Regions from separate parts of the Neobacillus sp. D3-1R genome, predicted to be linked through region 1. Evidence: predicted binding sites of a transcription regulator. Region 1 holds the regulator's gene; each other region holds the start of a gene.
What was found. Region 1 encodes Rex, which represses fermentation and respiration genes when NADH is low (regulators of the CRP and FNR family bind a similar motif). Its sites were predicted from a motif close to TTGTGAAATATTTCACAA; they were not measured.
Positions count from the first base shown of each region.

Region 2: ACSBPO_RS02565 (DoxX family membrane protein) is a predicted target of Rex. The motif match lies at 5,037-5,054, and genes of this name have one in related genera.
Region 3: ACSBPO_RS21650 (cytochrome C) is a predicted target of Rex. The motif match lies at 4,907-4,924, and genes of this name have one in related genera.

Region 1 covers NZ_CP197471.1:41,623-47,804, reverse strand. The annotation lists gene ACSBPO_RS00300 (CPBP family intramembrane glutamic endopeptidase) at 138-872, shown strand; gene ACSBPO_RS00295 (YdiK family protein) at 891-1,094, shown strand; gene ACSBPO_RS00290 (redox-sensing transcriptional repressor Rex) at 1,117-1,767, opposite strand; gene moaC (cyclic pyranopterin monophosphate synthase MoaC) at 1,805-2,299, opposite strand; gene ACSBPO_RS00280 (ABC-F family ATP-binding cassette domain-containing protein) at 2,441-4,366, shown strand; gene ACSBPO_RS00275 (putative bifunctional diguanylate cyclase/phosphodiesterase) at 4,423-6,182, opposite strand, start outside.
Region 2 covers NZ_CP197471.1:514,332-520,513, reverse strand. The annotation lists gene ACSBPO_RS02600 (response regulator transcription factor) at 1-35, opposite strand, end outside; gene ACSBPO_RS02595 (DedA family protein) at 88-690, opposite strand; gene ACSBPO_RS02590 (class I SAM-dependent methyltransferase) at 668-1,264, opposite strand; gene ACSBPO_RS02585 (DoxX family membrane protein) at 1,606-2,115, shown strand; gene ACSBPO_RS02580 (DoxX family membrane protein) at 2,489-2,998, shown strand; gene ACSBPO_RS02575 (TPM domain-containing protein) at 3,097-3,879, opposite strand; gene ACSBPO_RS02570 (LemA family protein) at 3,876-4,457, opposite strand; gene ACSBPO_RS02565 (DoxX family membrane protein) at 5,136-5,645, shown strand; gene ACSBPO_RS02560 (asparaginase) at 5,699-6,182, opposite strand, start outside.
Region 3 covers NZ_CP197471.1:4,317,362-4,323,543, forward strand. The annotation lists gene ACSBPO_RS21620 (molybdopterin molybdotransferase MoeA) at 1-593, opposite strand, end outside; gene mobA (molybdenum cofactor guanylyltransferase) at 705-1,289, opposite strand; gene ACSBPO_RS21630 (YojF family protein) at 1,480-1,827, shown strand; gene bshB2 (bacillithiol biosynthesis deacetylase BshB2) at 1,852-2,517, shown strand; gene ACSBPO_RS21640 (NERD domain-containing protein) at 2,739-3,710, opposite strand; gene ACSBPO_RS21645 (Crp/Fnr family transcriptional regulator) at 4,104-4,847, opposite strand; gene ACSBPO_RS21650 (cytochrome C) at 5,094-5,540, shown strand; gene nosZ (Sec-dependent nitrous-oxide reductase) at 5,585-6,182, shown strand, end outside.

The DNA.
Region 1 (6,182 bases):
GACACAACTATATAAGTATAAGCCTGTGTCTTTTCTTTTATTCTTGATTATGATGAAATGAAGTAGTTCTAATTGATACAAACGGTCTTTTATGCGTAAAATGTAATTGTAGAGTAGAAGTAAAGGAGATCAAACCGTTGAAAAAAGAATATTGGATTATCATCATTGTCTACATCGGCATGCAATTTTCCAGTGTTTTAGGGATTCCGCTCCTCACACTAACAGGAAAATTTTTAGGAAATACCCCTGCCAACTGGAAAATGGTTTATGTATCTTATTGGCTCCTCATTAGTTTTTCTATCACGACACTGATTGTACTTTTTATTTTAAGAAAAGAAATGAAATCCGATCAATTAGATAGAAGCCATACGATGTCATTTCAAAGGTCCTTGCTTTGGGCTTTCATCGGTATTTTCTTAGCCCTAATTTCACAATCGCTTGCTGCAAATATTGAAAATATGCTTGGAATTAAAATGGGTTCGGAAAACACGAAACAAATTATTAAGATTATTGAAACGTTCCCTCTTGTGATTATTGTTAGTTCCGTATTAGGACCTATTTTAGAGGAAATCGTCTTTCGAAAAATCATCTTTGGTTCACTTTACAAACGTTTTAATTTTTTCCTATCTGCCCTTATCAGCTCGGTTATCTTTGCATTAGCCCACACAGAGCCTGAACATACACTGCTTTACTCGGCTATGGGCTTTACCTTTGCCTTCCTATATGTAAAGACGAAACGAATCTGGGTTCCCATGTTTGCCCATGTAGCCATGAATACATTTGTTGTGTTAATTCAATCTGTTTTCAAAGAAGATATCGAAAAAATGATACAAGAAGCGGAAAAAGTTCAAAGCTTTATTTCATTTTTTTAAAATGATTTGGAGGATTTTATGAGATATTCACCTTTTGGCTCCGGCATCCTATATATTTTGCTAGGTAGTTTATTTACGTATTTTGCTATTCAAAATGTCCAAGAGGATGGCTGGGGCTTTTTCTCTTATCTATTAGTCATTCTTGCTACATTTGACGTAGGATCAGGGATAAAAATGATCGCCATCCATTACAAACTCAAAAAAACATTCAAAAAAAAATGAGTCCGCCTAATGGACTCATTTTTTATTCCTCTTCATCTGTCGAGTAATGTTTTAAGAAATAGATTAACGATTGTAGTTCGACTGCTAAATCAATATGGTGTACCCGAATAGAATTCGGTACATCTAATCGTGCTGGTGTAAAATTTAATATTCCTTTTACATTTGCGTTAACGAGTTTATCGGTAATACTTTGGGCAACAGGAGCTGGGACCGTAAGAATGGCTACTTGAATGTCTGACTTTACGATGATTTCCTCAAGTTCATCCATATGATATACCTTGACATCTCCGATGGTTGTCCCCACTTTTCCTTTATCTACATCAAACGCAAGTTCAATTTTAGTATTATTATTTTTTAAAAAATTGTAGTTTAAAAAAGCTGTTCCCAGGTTTCCAACACCTATGAGAGCCACTTTGGTTAATTCATCTTGGTCCAAGGTTTTTGAGAAAAAAGATAATAAGTAATTAACATTATATCCATAGCCCTTTTTCCCCAAGGCACCAAAGTACGAAAAGTCTCTTCGAATCGTTGCGGAATCAACTTTTACCGCCTCACTAAGTTCAGCTGAAGAAACACGCTGCTTTCCAGATGAATGTAAATTTTTTAAAAATCGATAATATAACGGCAATCTCTTTGCCGTCGCTTGTGGTATCTTCATCGTTTCATTATTCATTTACCATCCCATCCCCTACCTTGACTATTTATAACGTTTATTTAACTGGTTCAATCCTCTTAAAGTCACCATTTTTGCCGCCTGTTTTTTCGACAAGGAAGGTTGGTCCAATGACCATCCCTTTATCCACCGCTTTGCACATATCATAAACGGTTAAGGCACAAACGGATGCAGCTGTGAGCGCTTCCATCTCCACTCCCGTATTTCCTTTGGTTTTAACAGTAGCATAAATATGTAATATATAATCATCTTCCACGGCTTCCCAAGAAAAAGTTAAATCAATTCCTGTCAGCGGTATCGGATGACACATCGGAATAATGTCCCATGTCTTTTTGCAAGCCATGACGGCTGCTACTTGTGCGACAGCTAAGACGTCTCCCTTTTTCATGGTCTGATTGGTAATTCTTTCATAAATCTCTTTATTTAATCGAATACTAGATTGAGCAACAGCCGTTCGCACGGTCTCTGGCTTATTACTGACATCTACCATTTTTGCTCGGCCTTCTTCATTAAAATGCGTAAATTCTGCCATTTGATAGCTCCTCTCTCATTTAATATACACCATTTTTATCCTACTTGTTAAGACGATTGTAATTTTCTTCACATATATTACTGATGATTGCCGATACCATCAGATTAGGATACACTTGGTGTAGGTAAGAGGTGAATAATGATGATTTTATTACAAGTAAATCAACTATCAAAACATTTTGGTGCTGAAACTATTTTATCGAATATAAAGCTAGAAATTCAAACTCGAGATCGGGTAGCCCTTGTTGGACGAAACGGTGCGGGTAAATCGACTCTTTTAAAAATCATCTCTGGTCAAATGAGCTTTGATTCTGGAGATATTATAAAACCAAAAGAAGTAACCATTGGTTACCTCGCTCAAAATACTGGACTAGAATCCAGTCTCTCCATATGGGAAGAAATGCTGACAGTCTTTATACCATTACAACGAATGGAAAAAGAACTGCGCCTTCTTGAGGAAAAAATGTCCGACCCTTCTGTTTTAGAAGATTCTCTTCAATATGAACGTGTTTTAAAGGAATATGATATCCTTCAGGTTAAATTTAAGGAATCCGGTGGTTATCAATACGAGGCAGATATTCGTTCTGTTCTTCATGGATTGAACTTCCAGACCTTCGACTATAGCACCAAAATAGCTACCTTAAGTGGAGGGCAAAAAACAAGACTTGCCTTAGGGAAGCTACTTTTAACAAAGCCTGATATTTTAATATTGGACGAGCCTACTAACCATTTAGATATCGATACGTTGTCTTGGCTGGAACAATACTTACAAACCTATGATGGAGCCATTCTGATTGTCTCGCATGACCGTTACTTCTTAGACAAAGTGGTCACACAGGTATATGAAATGTCCCGCCGACAAATTCAAAAATTTGTTGGAAACTATAGCTCCTATCTCGATCAAAAGGCTGAGCAATATGAAAGAGATTTGAAGTTATTTGAAAAACAGCAGGATGAAATTGCAAAATTAGAGGATTTCATTCAAAAGAATTTGGCAAGGGCATCTACCACCAAAAGAGCACAGTCTCGTCGAAAAAAGCTTGAAAAGATCGAACGGATGGACCGTCCAAAGGGAGATGAAAAATCGGCTTCCTTTAGCTTTGAAATAGAGAGGCAAAGCGGAAATGAGGTTCTTCATCTAGAAGACTTAACGATCGGTTATCAGAACGATGCGATAGCCAGCCATCTTTCCTTACGATTAACTCGTGGTGAAAGCGTTGCTTTAGTTGGTCCAAATGGTGTTGGGAAATCTACTCTATTAAAAACAATTATTGAAAAACTTCCTGCTATATCAGGAGGAGTTCGCTTCGGTTCGAATGTAACGATTGGTTACTATGACCAGGAACAAGCTGAACTATCTTCCAATAAAAGAGTGTTAAACGAATTATGGGATGAGTATCCTTTAAAACCAGAAAAAGAGATCAGGACCATCTTAGGTAATTTCTTATTTTCAGGTGAGGATGTCCTTAAAATAGTATCCACTTTATCAGGTGGAGAAAAAGCGAGACTTGCTTTAGCAAAGCTTATGATGGAGAAATCCAATTTGCTGATTTTGGACGAACCTACGAACCACTTAGATTTAGACAGCAAAGAGGTTTTAGAAAATGCTTTAATTGATTATCCAGGTACCATCTTGTTTGTTTCACATGACCGATATTTCATCAATCGTATTGCCTCAAAGGTTCTTGAATTAAGCGGAGATGGTTGTACGGAGTTTCTCGGAGACTATGATTATTATCTAGAGAAAAAAGAAGAAATGATTGAATTACAAGCATTGGAGCAACAGAATAACGCTCCGGGAATGAATGCTACGGATAAAGTGGAAAAAAACAATTACCAGCAGGATAAAGAACAAAAGAAATTAGAACGACAACGAAAACGTAAGCTAGAAGAAATTGAGGAAGGCATTTCTCAGCTTGAAGAGAATATTGAACAATATGAGCTTCAATTATGTGACCCTGAAGTTTTCCAAGACCACGAAAAGGTTTCGGAAATTCATACGAAAAACGAGCAGGCAAAACTTGAATTAGAAGGCTTAATGGATGAATGGGCTGAACTAGCAGAATAACTTCCTATGATAACAAAAAAGCACGCCATAAATGGCGTGCTTATTCTGTATATCCCTTAAAGTAATTTTTCTAGTTCTTCTGCTGGCAGTGGTTTGCTAAATAAAAACCCTTGCATAAGGGTGCAATCTTTTTGTAGGAGATACTGTTTTTGATAATCTTCTTCTACCCCTTCAGCCACTACTTTTAAACGAAGACTTCGCGCCAAATTAATAATTGCTTCTACTATTTCTGAATTGCTGAAATCTGAATGGATTTCTTGGACAAATGATTTATCAATTTTTAATGTGTCAATCGGCAATGATTTTAAATAGCTTAAGGAAGAATATCCTGTTCCAAAGTCATCAATCGAGACTGAAACTCCATGTTCTTTAAGATTCTCAAGAGCAAAGATGACCTCTTTCGAATTTGTCAGCAACGTACTTTCTGTTATTTCAATCTCAAAGTATTTCGATTCTAATTGTGAATCTTGTAGAATTTCTTTCACTTGAGCAGCGAGCTTTTCTGGATCTAGAAATTGTCTTGCCGAGAAATTAACGGATAACTTAAGTGGTTCTACTCTATTCTTATTCCAAAGCTGAATCTGCGTACAAGCTTTTTTCATCGTCATTTCCCATAATGGTTGGATGAGTCCTGTTTCCTCGGCAATCGGAATAAAAATACTTGGAGGTATAAAACCAAGTTCCCTATCATTCCATCTTACTAAAGCCTCCACACCAACGATCTTACCAGAATTTCCATTTACCTTTGGTTGATAAAAAACCTTGATATTTTCCTCTTCAATCGCTTTTCTTAATCTCGACTCTATCAGTGGCTTTTCTCTAGTGATCTTATTTAATTCTTCATTGAAAATAACCACTCGATTTCCGCCCATATTTTTCGAGGCATACATCGCTATATCTGAAGAGGCAATAAGGGTATCGATATCTTTACCATGGTCTGGAGAAACACTAATGCCACAGCTTATGCCAAGATAAATTTCATTTTGGTCTAAGTAAAAAGGCTGTTTTAACTCGTGTACTATTTTTTCAGCAATCTGTTTAACCTCATTCAAACACAATCCCTTTATTAGGATGATAAATTCATCTCCACCCTGCCTCGTGATCACACTATTTTCAAGTGCCAATAATCCCTCAATCCGTTTGGATACCATTTTAAGCAGTTCATCACCCTTAGAATGACCTAACGAATCATTGACGTTTTTAAAGCGATCTAAATCGAAAAATAAAATAGAGATATTTTCATTCGTTCTCTCCGATATATCAAGAAACTCTTTCAGCTTGTCCTGTAAAAAGCGTCTATTCGGTAAGCTTGTCAATGGGTCATGCAATGCCTGATATTCAATAATGGTTTGACTATGTTTTAGATCGTTCACATACGTTTGTAAGTAACTTGATAAAGCATTAACGTTTTGCGTAAGCACTCCAAATTCATCTTTTCGCTTTAGGAACAGTTTTCTTCCAAAATTGCCCTGAGCTATTTCATTTACATGTTCGACAATTTGTCCAATTGGGTTGGTGATCGAACGGGAAAAAACAAAGCTAGTCAGCAATACAATGATCATGAAAACACTAGAAAGAAGGACATGGTCTCCTAACTCACGCATTAGTTGATTTTGTATTAATCCATAGTCGTACACTAGCCCAATCACGTATTGATCATCGTTCCCTTTATTGATAGGTACGAAGGTTTTCCTCACTTCTTTTCCGTTTAAATGTGCAGAGTAAGTTTGAATTTCTCCTGTTGTTGATGCCTTCTTAATCCATTCAGCATCCTCTTTTTCATTTATAAAATTATACTTTCCATACCAGATTGGCT
Region 2 (6,182 bases), 470 kb from region 1:
TCATCATCCACTACTAATACCGTATAATTGTTCAAATTTATCACTCCCAATTAAAACTATACCATCTCCACCCATAAATACTAGATACTAGAAATTAAGATTCTTTTGACGAAAATACCTTTTAAGAACCTTTGTGAAAAACACTCCTAAAAGCAGGATTAGAACAGCTCCCCCTATTTGATGAAGATTTTCGCCAATGCTTTCAATTTTCGAACCAAAATATCTTCCAATTAAAAATAATACAGATGTCCAAACAAGAGCAGAAAGATAGGAAAAACGAGCAAAGCTTAAATAGGAATATTGATAAGTCCCCATTAGAAAAGGGATACAATGCCTCATAATCGGAAGTCCATAGCTTAAAGCTGCTGCATAACCCCCATATTTTTGAATATAAATACTGGCTCCCTGTACATTTCGGTTTATCTTTTTAAACCTTTCAAGCTTTTGAAGCAGTCGATTTCCACCCTTTCGACCAACCAAATATAAAATAGTGGCATTAAGGATAACTGTTAGGTAAACGATGAAAAACGTAAGCAACGGTTGAAAGTGATCCATGGTTGAGATGATACCACCCGTCATGACCAATATTTCATTCGGAATCGGTAGCCCTAATAAACATACATAAAACGATGAAAACAAAGCTAAATACCCGTGCTCACTTATAAACTCAACCACTAATCCTAAATCCACTACTCATCCCTCTCTTTTTACAAACATATATAAATGCTGGTGGTAAATTAAATGGTGTAAAAAGTATCCGCACTTGATCAAAATACTCCCTTAACAAGCTTTTCATATGTAAAGAATATTGAAAGGCAATAAAGACGCCTTCTTCACTTAATAACTCCGACACCTGTTGAAAAATATTTCTTCGTGTGCTTTCAGGAAAATTAGTAAACGGTAATCCAGAAAGGATGCAATCAAATTGCTGAATCCCATTTTGATGTGCATTCGTTTTTAAATAGTTGGCATCTTTAAATACCTTTACCTCTGGATAATGGTTCCGTAGTTTCTCTCGTAGATCAGAGTCAAACTCATATACGAACAGCCTACAATCATTATTTTTTCTTTCTATAATGGATTTTGTAAAAACTCCCGTGCCTGCGCCTAGTTCAGCAATCGATTTTATCTTTCCCCATTGGACCTGACTGAGCATCTTATCCACTAAAAAGCTCGAGCTAGGAGTCACACTCCCCATTTGCTTTGGTGATTGCAAAAATTTATATAAAAACTGAAGTCTTTGTGTACCATTTAATGTCAACAAATTAAACTCCCCTCTCATTTACAAATCCAATTCTATCCAACAAAAATGAAGAAACCCCTAGCGAATTTCTTATGATTTTCTTAAGATTTTTTAAAAATCATCTTAGGAATTGGCACCTTTTTTATTTTCCCAAAACAAAAAACCCCTTTATATTGGGGTTTTCCTACGTCTTTTGCATATTAACAATACTTAAACAGTGTTAATGTTCATAAGTTGTTCATAATGATTTTACAGAAATGTGAATGTGTAAGAAATTCCCACTTTTTCCTCGAAGAAATTGATATATTAACAGTGTAGTAGAAATCATATTAAAACTTTTTAAAAACTAAGGGGTGTTTCACATGTTAGTGAAATGGTTAAGAGAAAACACAGTCGCAGCAGGACTTTTAGCGGTTATTCGTTTATACATCGGGTATTCTTGGTTAACAGCAGGATTTCATAAGCTAACTGGAGGATTTGATGCATCTGGCTACTTAGCAAATGCCGTAGCCAATCCAGTAAAAGGTCCAGATGGCAGCATGGTTTATGGTTGGTATGTAAGCTTCTTAAAGAGTTTCGCAATACCAAATGTTGATATCTTTAACACGATCGTTCCACTAGGTGAGTTTTTAGTTGGTTTAGGCTTAATCTTAGGATGCTTAACAACAGCAGCGATGTTCTTCGGACTTGTCATGAACTTTGCCTTCTTCCTAGCCGGAACAGTATCTCATATTCCTACTGACTTATTCTTTGGAGCTATCATTCTCTTCGCTGGTTTCAACGCTGGTGTATTCGGTTTAGACCGCTGGGTGATTCCATTCATCCGCAAGACTGTTTTCAAAAATAAAAAAGCTGTTGGAAATAACGCTTAACTATATGAGGTCGGGCACCATCCATTTGGATGGTGCCCATTTTATTGAAGAGACTATGTTATGAACAACAATTCTCTTCCGTTTCGCATAACAAATGTTCTTCATAAGCCCGATGAACAACTTATCTCACCATTTTCTTTCCAGAATTGTTTTTCATAAGTAAATTCGTGGCTTCTCCAGACAATACCGATCCACCCAACTTCATTACCAACAAAGCAATTAAAAAATTCTATAACATTACCGTTCATAAGTTGTTCAAAATGATATTACAGATATGTGAATGATTGCACAAACTTAACTTTTACAAATAAAAGTTTGCTATATTTACAGTGTAATCATTATTCATTCATTTTTTACTAAGGAGATGTTTCACATGTTAGTGAAATGGTTAAGAGAAAACACAATTGCCGCAGGTCTATTAGCAGTCATTCGTTTATATTTAGGATATTCTTGGTTAACAGCTGGTTTGCATAAGCTTACTGGAGGATTTGATGCTTCTGGATATTTAGCAAATGCAGTAGCAAATCCAGTAAAAGGTCCAGATGGCGGTTTAGTATACGGTTGGTACGTAAGCTTTTTAAAAGGCTTCGCTCTACCGAATGTTGATATCTTCAACACCATCGTTCCTCTTGGAGAATTCTTAATTGGTTTAGGACTAATCTTAGGTTGCTTAACAACAGCTGCGATGTTCTTTGGTTTAATGATGAACTTTGCGTTCTTCTTAGCTGGTACTGTATCTCATATCCCAACTGATTTATTCCTTGGAGCAATCATTCTATTCGCTGGTTTCAACGCTGGTCAATTCGGTTTAGACCGCTGGGTGATTCCTTACATCCGTAAAACAGTTTTCAAAAATAATAAAGCAGTTGCAAATAACGCTTAACTATAAGAGAGCAGGCACCATCCAATTGGATGGTGCCCGCTTTTTGATAAATAAATCTCTCCTTGATGGCAACAAAATGTTCATCATAGGCACGAACTTTACCATCCCCTGCTGGCACCGCCACCACCTGATGAACCACCGCCTCCACCGCGTGATCCACCACCACCGCCGCCTCGTCCACCACCACGAGACAAAATCGATAATATAAAATACGTAAGCGTGCCACCAAAAAACTTAAAATCAAGAAAAATCAAAACCACTACAATTAGGATGATGAGCCAGGTAGGTATACCTAATCCATTGTTTCCTGAATTACTCATCTGCGGCTGATCCAAACTTGGCGAAGACGGTCCAAAGATTTCCTTTGCATCTATCCCGTATTCTTGTAGGACCTCATATGTTAACACTTTATACGTTTGTAATATAGCTTGGTTGGGCTGTTGTTTTTGTAAAAGTGGAACGGTATATTCATCTAGAATCCGACCTACTTTTCCGTCTGGAAGTCTTCCTTCTAACCCATATCCGACTTCAATTCTTTCTTTTCGATCATTCATAGCCAAAACTAATAACACACCATTATTTTCCTTTTGACTACCAAGTCTATATTTTCGAAAAGCTTCATTTGAAAATTCCTCGATAGAATAGTCCTCAATTGAATCCACTGTCAGTACAGCAATTTGTGCAGTTGTACGATTTTCAACCTCTCGGCCCCAGTTTCTTAACTCAGCTCTTTCGGTTTCACTTAATACATTGGCAAAGTCTTGGACGTAAATATCCCCAACTGGATTTGGAATAGTTATTTCCTTAGCAAGTGCATTTCCGTTTACAAAAAGGAAAAAGGAAACGACTAGAAGAAAGCTGACTACCCTATTGATTCTCATCCACCATTGCCTCCAAAGTCCACTTCTGGTGCTTCAGTTGCTTTAGGGTCTGCTTTAAAATATTGTTTTTCATCAAATCCAGTGATATTAGCTATAATCACTCCAGGAAATTGTTTCACTCTTTTGTTATAGACCGCAACTTGATCATTATAATCCTTTCGAGCCACGGCAATTCTATTTTCTGTACCTGACAGTTCATCCATTAATTGAGTAAATTGCTGGTCTGCTTTTAAATTTGGATAATTTTCAACAACTACCAGCAATCGGCTTAATGCCCCCGATAGTTCTGCATTTGCAGTAGCTTCTTCTTCGACTGTTTTAGCACCTGCTAATCTTGCACGAGCATCTGAAATAGAGGCGATAACTTCTTTTTCATGGGAAGCATATCCTTTAACCGTATTCACGAGATTTGGTATTAAATCCAGTCTTCTTTGAAGCTGATTCTCAATTTGAGCATAAGATTGATCTACATTCTCTTCCAAACTCACAAAGTTGTTATAACTTGACATTAACATGCCGCCAATGATAACAATTACTAACACAAAAACTCCAATTCCCAACAATCCTTTTTTCAACATTTCCACACTCCTTTATATTAGTATATAAAACGTTAGTTAATTTTTCCATTTTACCGATACTCGATAAGGCTATGTTAAAGGATAGGACACAGGTTCCGTTATTCCGGTTATATAGATGTTTTTTCCTAGTGTATCGGACTCAGGTTCCGTTATTCACAATATTTCATCGGAAAAAGGCATACTTTAGATACGATAACGGAACCATAGTCCGATAATCATTAAAAAAGCCATCGTTTTTGCAAAATAACGGATCGTGTGTCCTATGAAAAACAAACCTTACCGTTTCAGCAGCAAAGTTGTTCTTCATAAGCCCAATGAAAAACAATCCTTACCATTTCAGCAGCAAAGTTGTTCTTCATAAGCCCGATGAACAACACTTCTCACCACTTTCTTTCCAAAATTGTTCTTCATAAGCTCAATGAATTACAAATCTTTTCAGTTTCACTATACATATGTTCTTCATAAATTGCTTTTCCTAACACTGATCTGCTTCAGCTTCATTACCTAACCTATCAATTGAGATTAACAACACCCCAACATTATTAACGTTCATAAGTTGTTCAAAATGATTTTACATATATGTGAATGATTGCACAAACTTAACTTTTACAAATAAAAGTTTGCTATATTTACAGTGTAATCATTATTAATTCATTTTTTACTAAGGAGATGTTTCACATGTTAGTGAAATGGTTAAGAGAAAATACAATTGCCGCAGGTCTATTAGCAGTCATTCGTTTATATTTAGGATATTCTTGGTTAACAGCTGGTTTGCATAAGCTTACTGGAGGTTTTGACGCTTCTGGATATTTAGCAAATGCTGTCGCAAATCCAGTAAAAGGTCCAGATGGTGGTCTAGTTTATGGCTGGTATGTAAGCTTCTTAAAAGGCTTCGCTTTACCGAATGTTGATATCTTTAATACTATTGTTCCGCTTGGAGAATTCTTAGTTGGTTTAGGATTACTCTTAGGATGCTTAACAACAGCAGCGATGTTCTTCGGCTTAATGATGAACTTTGCCTTCTTCTTAGCTGGTACTGTATCTCATATCCCAACTGACTTATTCCTTGGAGCAATCATTCTATTCGCTGGTGTCAACGCTGGTCAATTCGGTTTAGACCGTTGGGTCGTTCCTTACATCCGTAAAACCATTTTCAAAAACATAAAAGCGGTTGAAAATAACGCATAACTAATAAAAATGCCAGGTCCATAGAAATTCCTAGACCTGGCATATTTTATCTATTATTTACCTTCTTGTATCGCTTTTTCTAATTGAAAGTTAGCCTTTACAACACCAATCTTATCCTGTCTGGCATTTAAAACTGGTACATGGACATATTCTTCGAGCTCGGCAAACATTTCTTCGTTTCCGATTCCTAATTGTTTTAAAACTTCCATTGTCACGACACTCGTTGCACGTGGCGTTCCATCTTCCACTTTAATGGCAATTCCAATTCCGGTTTCTAGATCTGCTAGACATTGGACTGCTTCTGCACCGGCCTTGGCGACAATTCGGCCATTGTAAACCTTCATTAAATCAGTATCAAAACGTTTCGTCCCACCGACCATTTCTGGATGCTTGATCATTGAATCACGAATTGTACTTAACGTTTGAGCTCTTTTACCTTCTGTAAACGCCTCCGGTTTGGCTAATCTAGCAAAACCAAGCGCTACATTTTTTAATGGAAGCTGGTGAACAGGTACACCGCATCCATCCACGCTAATT
Region 3 (6,182 bases), 370 kb from region 1:
TTTTCAATCGGAACAATCTCATCACCAGTTGAAATATAACCAATCACTGGTTTTCGATAGACCCCCACTTCTAGAATTCCTTGAGCAGCGAGTGCTCCTAACTCCTGCGGACGCAATCTAGTACCCTTAGTTAGTAAAAGCTCCCCTTCTAGCAAATCTTCGCCAACGGAGATTACATTTTCCCCCGGTGCTACCTGTTTGAACACATTTAATAGACCAGTTAAATCCTCACAATGCTCCACCATTACTACAGCATCGCTGCCTTCGGGAATCATTCCACCCGTTGGTACATACATGGCCTCTCCACCAAGAACAGGACTTGGAGGCACTACTCCCATTTTCACTTCGCCTGTTACCGTTAAAAACCCAGGCATGTTTTCAGATGACCCAAAGGTATCGCTTGCCTGAACCGCATAGCCATCCACCGAGGAACGTCTAAAGTTCGGAACATTTTCTTTTACTACTATATCTTCAGCTAACACGAAATGAAGCGCTTCATAAAGCGACTTTCTCACTATTTCTAGGTTCGGTTTCACATATTCTTTTATTAATTGATGCGTTTCTTCGACTGTTTTGACTTGGAAAAATTTCATACGAACCTCTTCCTTTTTTAAAAGTAAGAAATTATATTTCTCATAAGGTTCTTTATTCTAGAAGAGTCTGGTTATATCCTGCCAAAATGTCATTTTCCCTCTTGGAACATGTTATTTAAATGGTTTGTATTGGACGGCCTTTTCATATTCTGATGGTTCATTCATATTAAATAACGTCATCGTATCAATTTTCAACTCATCCATGACTTTTAACCGTATTCTCTCAAAAAAAGATCGCATTCTTAACTGATTTTCATCTAGTGATTTTTGAATTTCCGGTAAGCAGCTTTTTCGATAGGCCGCGAAAAGGGGATGCATTCTTCCTTCCACATAAGGCACAGCTGCATCGTTTTGAGATAATTGTTCTAGCAATAATTGTGCTAATGTTTGCGAAATAAATGGCATGTCACACGCAACAAGTAAGTTTTTTTCTGTGCTCGATGCAAGCAGCCCCGCCTCTAATCCTGCTAGTGGCCCCATCCCTTTCCGCTTATCTGCTACAAGCGGCAGACCGAGAAACTCATATTCATCAAAATGATTGGTGACCACAATCAACTCACTCGTAATTGGCCTTATCTCTTCTATCACTTTTTCAATAACCGTTTTTTGGCCGATTTTTAAAAGAGCTTTATTGGTCCCCATTCGACTCGAATTTCCTCCAGCCAAAATAATTCCTGTTGCGATCACCGTTTTCACCCCGTTTTCCTTGTTTTGCCAATTATATCACTCCTTAACCATGATTGTAGATTCGGCTGCATGAGAATGAAAAAGTTTAAACTTTGAGTACACGAAATTTTGTTTGTGAAAAAATTATTGTTATAATTTATTGTGATTAGTAAATACGCTCATATAGACGAAATATCCCGTTAGAATAGGAGGGAAAAACGTGGAAATAGTGAACAAAGAGCTTGTACAAAAAGCAATCGACCAATTTTCAAACCAATCCGTTTATGTCCATTTGGAAACGACGAATGGCGCTTACGCTACCCACAACGATGAATCATTTTTCTCTTCTGGTGCTTATATTCGCAATGCACAAGTAGAGTTAGAATACGGAAAGATTACCGGCCCTGGACCGTACCGTGTCGGGATTAAAATTCCACTAGGCTGGATATATGCAGAAGGCATTACCCACTACACCGTTGACGAAAAAGGACGCCTCTTACTGGCGGGGCATGACTTTAAAGGGAAACTCGCTGTTGCCCTTGAAATCAGTCAAACCCCTTTTGAATAACCGATAGAAAGGAGTGCATCACCCATGGAAAAAGAAAAACAAGTGCTAGTGGTTTTTCCACACCCAGATGATGAAGCATTTGGTGTATCTGGAACCATCGCTACCTATATCAATAATGGGACCCCTTTAACCTACGCTTGCCTCACTTTAGGTGAAATGGGCAGAAATATGGGAAACCCTGTTTTCGCAAACCGTGAGACGTTACCGCATGTTCGAAAAAGAGAACTTCAGGAAGCGGCGGCTGCGATTGGAATTACCGATCTACGCATGATGGGCATTCGCGATAAAACCGTCGAATTCATCAAAGAAGACGAATTAGTTGGGATGATGTCCTCTTTATTAGAAGAGTTAAAGCCATCTCTTGTCATTACCTTCTACCCTGGCTACTCTGTACATCCGGACCATGAAGCCTGTGGGGCAGCAGTGGTAAAAGCGGTAGAATTACTGCAGGAAGAACAGCGTCCCAAGCTTCATTGCGTCGCTTTTGCTAAAGGCTGTGAGCAGGAGCTAGGAAAACCAGACATCATTAACCGAATTTCCGACGTTTTACCTCAGAAGCTCGCTTGCCTACGCGCACACCGCTCCCAAACGGAGCAAATGGCAGCTGAACTCGAGGAAAAACTCGAAAAAGGTGACGAACAAATCCTAAACTGGATCCAAAACGAACGCTTTTGGACCTATAAATTTTAAATAGGTGGCCCTGCGGTTTGCGCAGGGCTGCTTTTTTCCCAAAAAAAGGTAATATGAAGTTCACTAAAAATTTTATCTGACGCATTTCGTGATATATCTGACTGTTTTAGCGTTTTATCTGACTATTTCCCCAATATATCTTATTGAATCCTCATTATTACTAACTTTGTCACAACTTTTACAATATCTTACAACTGCACACTCTCCCCAAAAAAACAATTCTAGTATTTTAAGTGATAGACCCTCCCCTTATTAATGCCTGAAACTTCTCCATCCAACTCTTTTAACATTTTTGTTGCCATATATGGGTTTGGTATATGGAGAAACTCTCGGAATTCAGAATTTGTAATGGTAGGCTTATAAAGAAGTGCATAATCTTGAAGAGCTGGCAGGTGAGCATCTTTGAAGGCGCCCTTACAATTCGGGCAATGCCATTTCCCTCTATGATAGGTTAACGGAAGTGACTGACAGTCTGGGCATTGGACACCTGTTAATAGTTCTGACTTGGAAATATCATATTGTTGGAGAATTTCAGAGGTTAAAGGGGTATGATCTTTGATAAGGGCTTTACCTATTTTACGAATTTCCTTTTCGCTGATTACCTCTTTTTGGTAAAAATCTTCGAGTTTATCAATTTCCCAAGTTAGCCCAGAAATACTTTGGATTTTTTTCGCAAAAGGATGTCCCGGAGGTGTTAGGTGAAAAATAGTACTTGGATTGGTGATAATTATGAGGAAATCAATTGGGAATAGGGGGAGTTTGTGTTTTAGGAGCCACTCTCTTAATTGTTGTTGGTGGAATCTAGCTTGGGAAACAGGGTCGCCAAAACCTTCAGTAGTACCATCGTTATTTTTCCGAATAAGCTGATGGTTATCAAGGTCGAAATACAGGGTACCAGAAATGGTCTTCGCTTCAATAATAAGGGCGAACCTCGTCGTAAGTAATAATGTATCAATTTGAAAAAAAGTATCGCCATTTGGTAGACGAAGATCAGCAAGAATAAAATACTTATCGTGGTTCATGAGCTTTAATTTCTTATCTACTTCATTTTCTCCCCACCATCCCGCCTTCCGCCGATAGAGTTCTTTTTCTATCAAACTTCTTTTAGGATGATTCAGCGGTAATCTCCTTAATATTACCTCTAGTAACAGTATTTTGAGCGGAATTAACCTCTCTTTTAAAAACAAAGACATAAAGACAATCACCTCTTTTTTAGTTTTAGTAGAGTTTCCATAAAAAGTGGTCGCTTTCCTATCAGTAACTGCTTAAAAAAGTGACAATTTTACGACTTTCACACATTCAGTGTGTATTCGAAGTACAAATTACCTGGTGTTTTTAACTATGTTTTCATCTCTCCACTCTGTAAATTGATTTTTTTGCCGTGTTTCCGACTTTGTCACCGAGGTATCCGACTTTCTGGACAAGTTATCCGACTTTTTTAGCCAGTTATCCGTATAAATTAGGGATGTTTCCGACTTTGTCACAACTCTAGATAAAACTGTAAATTAATCACCCACCACCTCCCCGCCCCAAACAAAAAAAAGAGCAACCCCCCCAGGTCACTCTCCCATCCCCTAACTATCAAATCAATACCCCGGCTTAATCAACGCACAAAACAGGCACCAATCTAAAATAATAATCTTTCGTTCGCGTAAATCGATTAAACCGTCCTTCTTTAGCTTCGAAAACACTCTACTAATACTCTCGCGTGATACCCCTACCACGGTGGCAAATTCCTGGACATTCAATGGAATTTCAATATTGTGGCGTGTATATCCTTCGCCCCTAAATTTCTCTGCCAGCTTTTCCAATGTTCGGACCGTTTTGGTATACACGTCCAACAAGGCAATGTCCCTTAACGTAGAAGTGAAATCCTGCAGCTGCTCGCTCATATAACGAATCATCTCAATCGCCAGTTCCGGTTGGCTTAATAGTTCATTTTCTAATTCTCTTTTGTTTAAAAAAACAATTTCCCCGTCTTCAAGCATGACGGCGGTCGCAGGATAACAGTTATTCTTTTGATTGAACAAGCAAGCCTCTGCAAAAATATCGCCACGCTTTTTAATACAGACGATAATTTCATTTCCATGTTCATTTTGTTTTGTTAACTTTACGGAACCAGCTAAGATGAAAAAGACTCCTTCTGCCTTCGATTCTTCTACAATAATCCGCTGGCCTTTTTTATATTCAAACCGTTGTGTCCTCTTGACGATTCCAGCCAAAACACTAGTTGGCAAGTTCTTAAAAATCTCGATCTTTCTCATAAAAGGCTCCATTTCTGCAAATGGAATCATTGATAAATGCGGACTAATGCGCTCTAACTGACCCATATCTCCACCTCCGTTACTGATACCCTTATAAAAATAGTAACGGACATCTTTCAATTATGTAGTGATATTGTTCACAAAATATACAAATAAAGCTAAATCCCCCAAAAAATTAGCTCTTCACAGTTTCTTCACAGAAGGCACACAGAATCTTCACAAACACCTCCACAAACGTGACAATAATCACATTTTCTCAACCCCTCTACCCATTAGGATAATAGTGTAATTCTAATTACAGGAGGGAAAAAAGTGCAAAAGGCGATTATTCAATTTGTCATCAGTGCATTGTTGGGGTTAGGCCTAGGATATATCGGCTTTGAAGTAATTGGCGGTCAATCTAGCAATGACCAAAAGGTAGCTTCACCCGATACAACACAAGCCACCGAAAACGAAGCTGAATCTGAAAATAAAGACACCGAAGAAGCAACAGAGGTTTCTACCGATGGCGGAATCTTAGCGGCAAAAGGCTGCTTACAGTGCCACTCTGTTGGAGCCTTAAATATTAAAGGTGGTGCCGTAGGTCCTGACCTCTCTCAAGCGTTTAACAACGTAGAAGGTAAACATGGTAAGCCAATCAACGAATTTTTAAAGCAACCAACATCCGCTGTAATGTCAGGTGTTATTGGTGGTAACCCACTGACTGATGATGAAATCACTCAAGTGTTGGACCTATTAAAAGAAGCTGCATCTAAGTAACCCTATTTTTACCATAAAAAATTAATGAAGGTGGTGCTTGTTTAATGAAGAAATGGATTCCTGCAGCATCCGGTTTAGTGGCCGGGCTAATGGCAGCAACCGTATTCTTCGCAGATTTCTCCCCAGGACCAAAAGGTGAGGCTGCAAAGGATAACTCGAACAAAAGCAATGCAGAAAAGGTGTATGTGCCATTCGGCGAAAAAGATGACTATTATTTATTTGCATCAGGCGGTCACTCAGGTCAAATGTTCATTTACGGTGTTCCGTCCATGCGTCACATTCGAACCATTCCAGTATTTTCACCAGACTCCGCAACGGGGTACGGATTTGATAAACACTCGAAAGAAATGATGGGTGATTATACATGGGGTGACCTTCACCATCCTGCTTTTTCAGAAACAAATGGTGATTATGATGGTAAGTACATGTTTGCAACGGATGTAGGGAATAGCCGTGCAGCCGTGATGAATTTAGAAACATTTACAACACGTGACATTATTAGAGTACCAAACACAAGCGGTCCACACTGTGCTGCATTCGTTACACAGAATACTGAGTACATGTTCTTACCAACACGCTTTGCGGTACCAGTTGGCCAAGAATATGCACCTTTAGATGACTATAGCAGCAAGTATCGTGGCG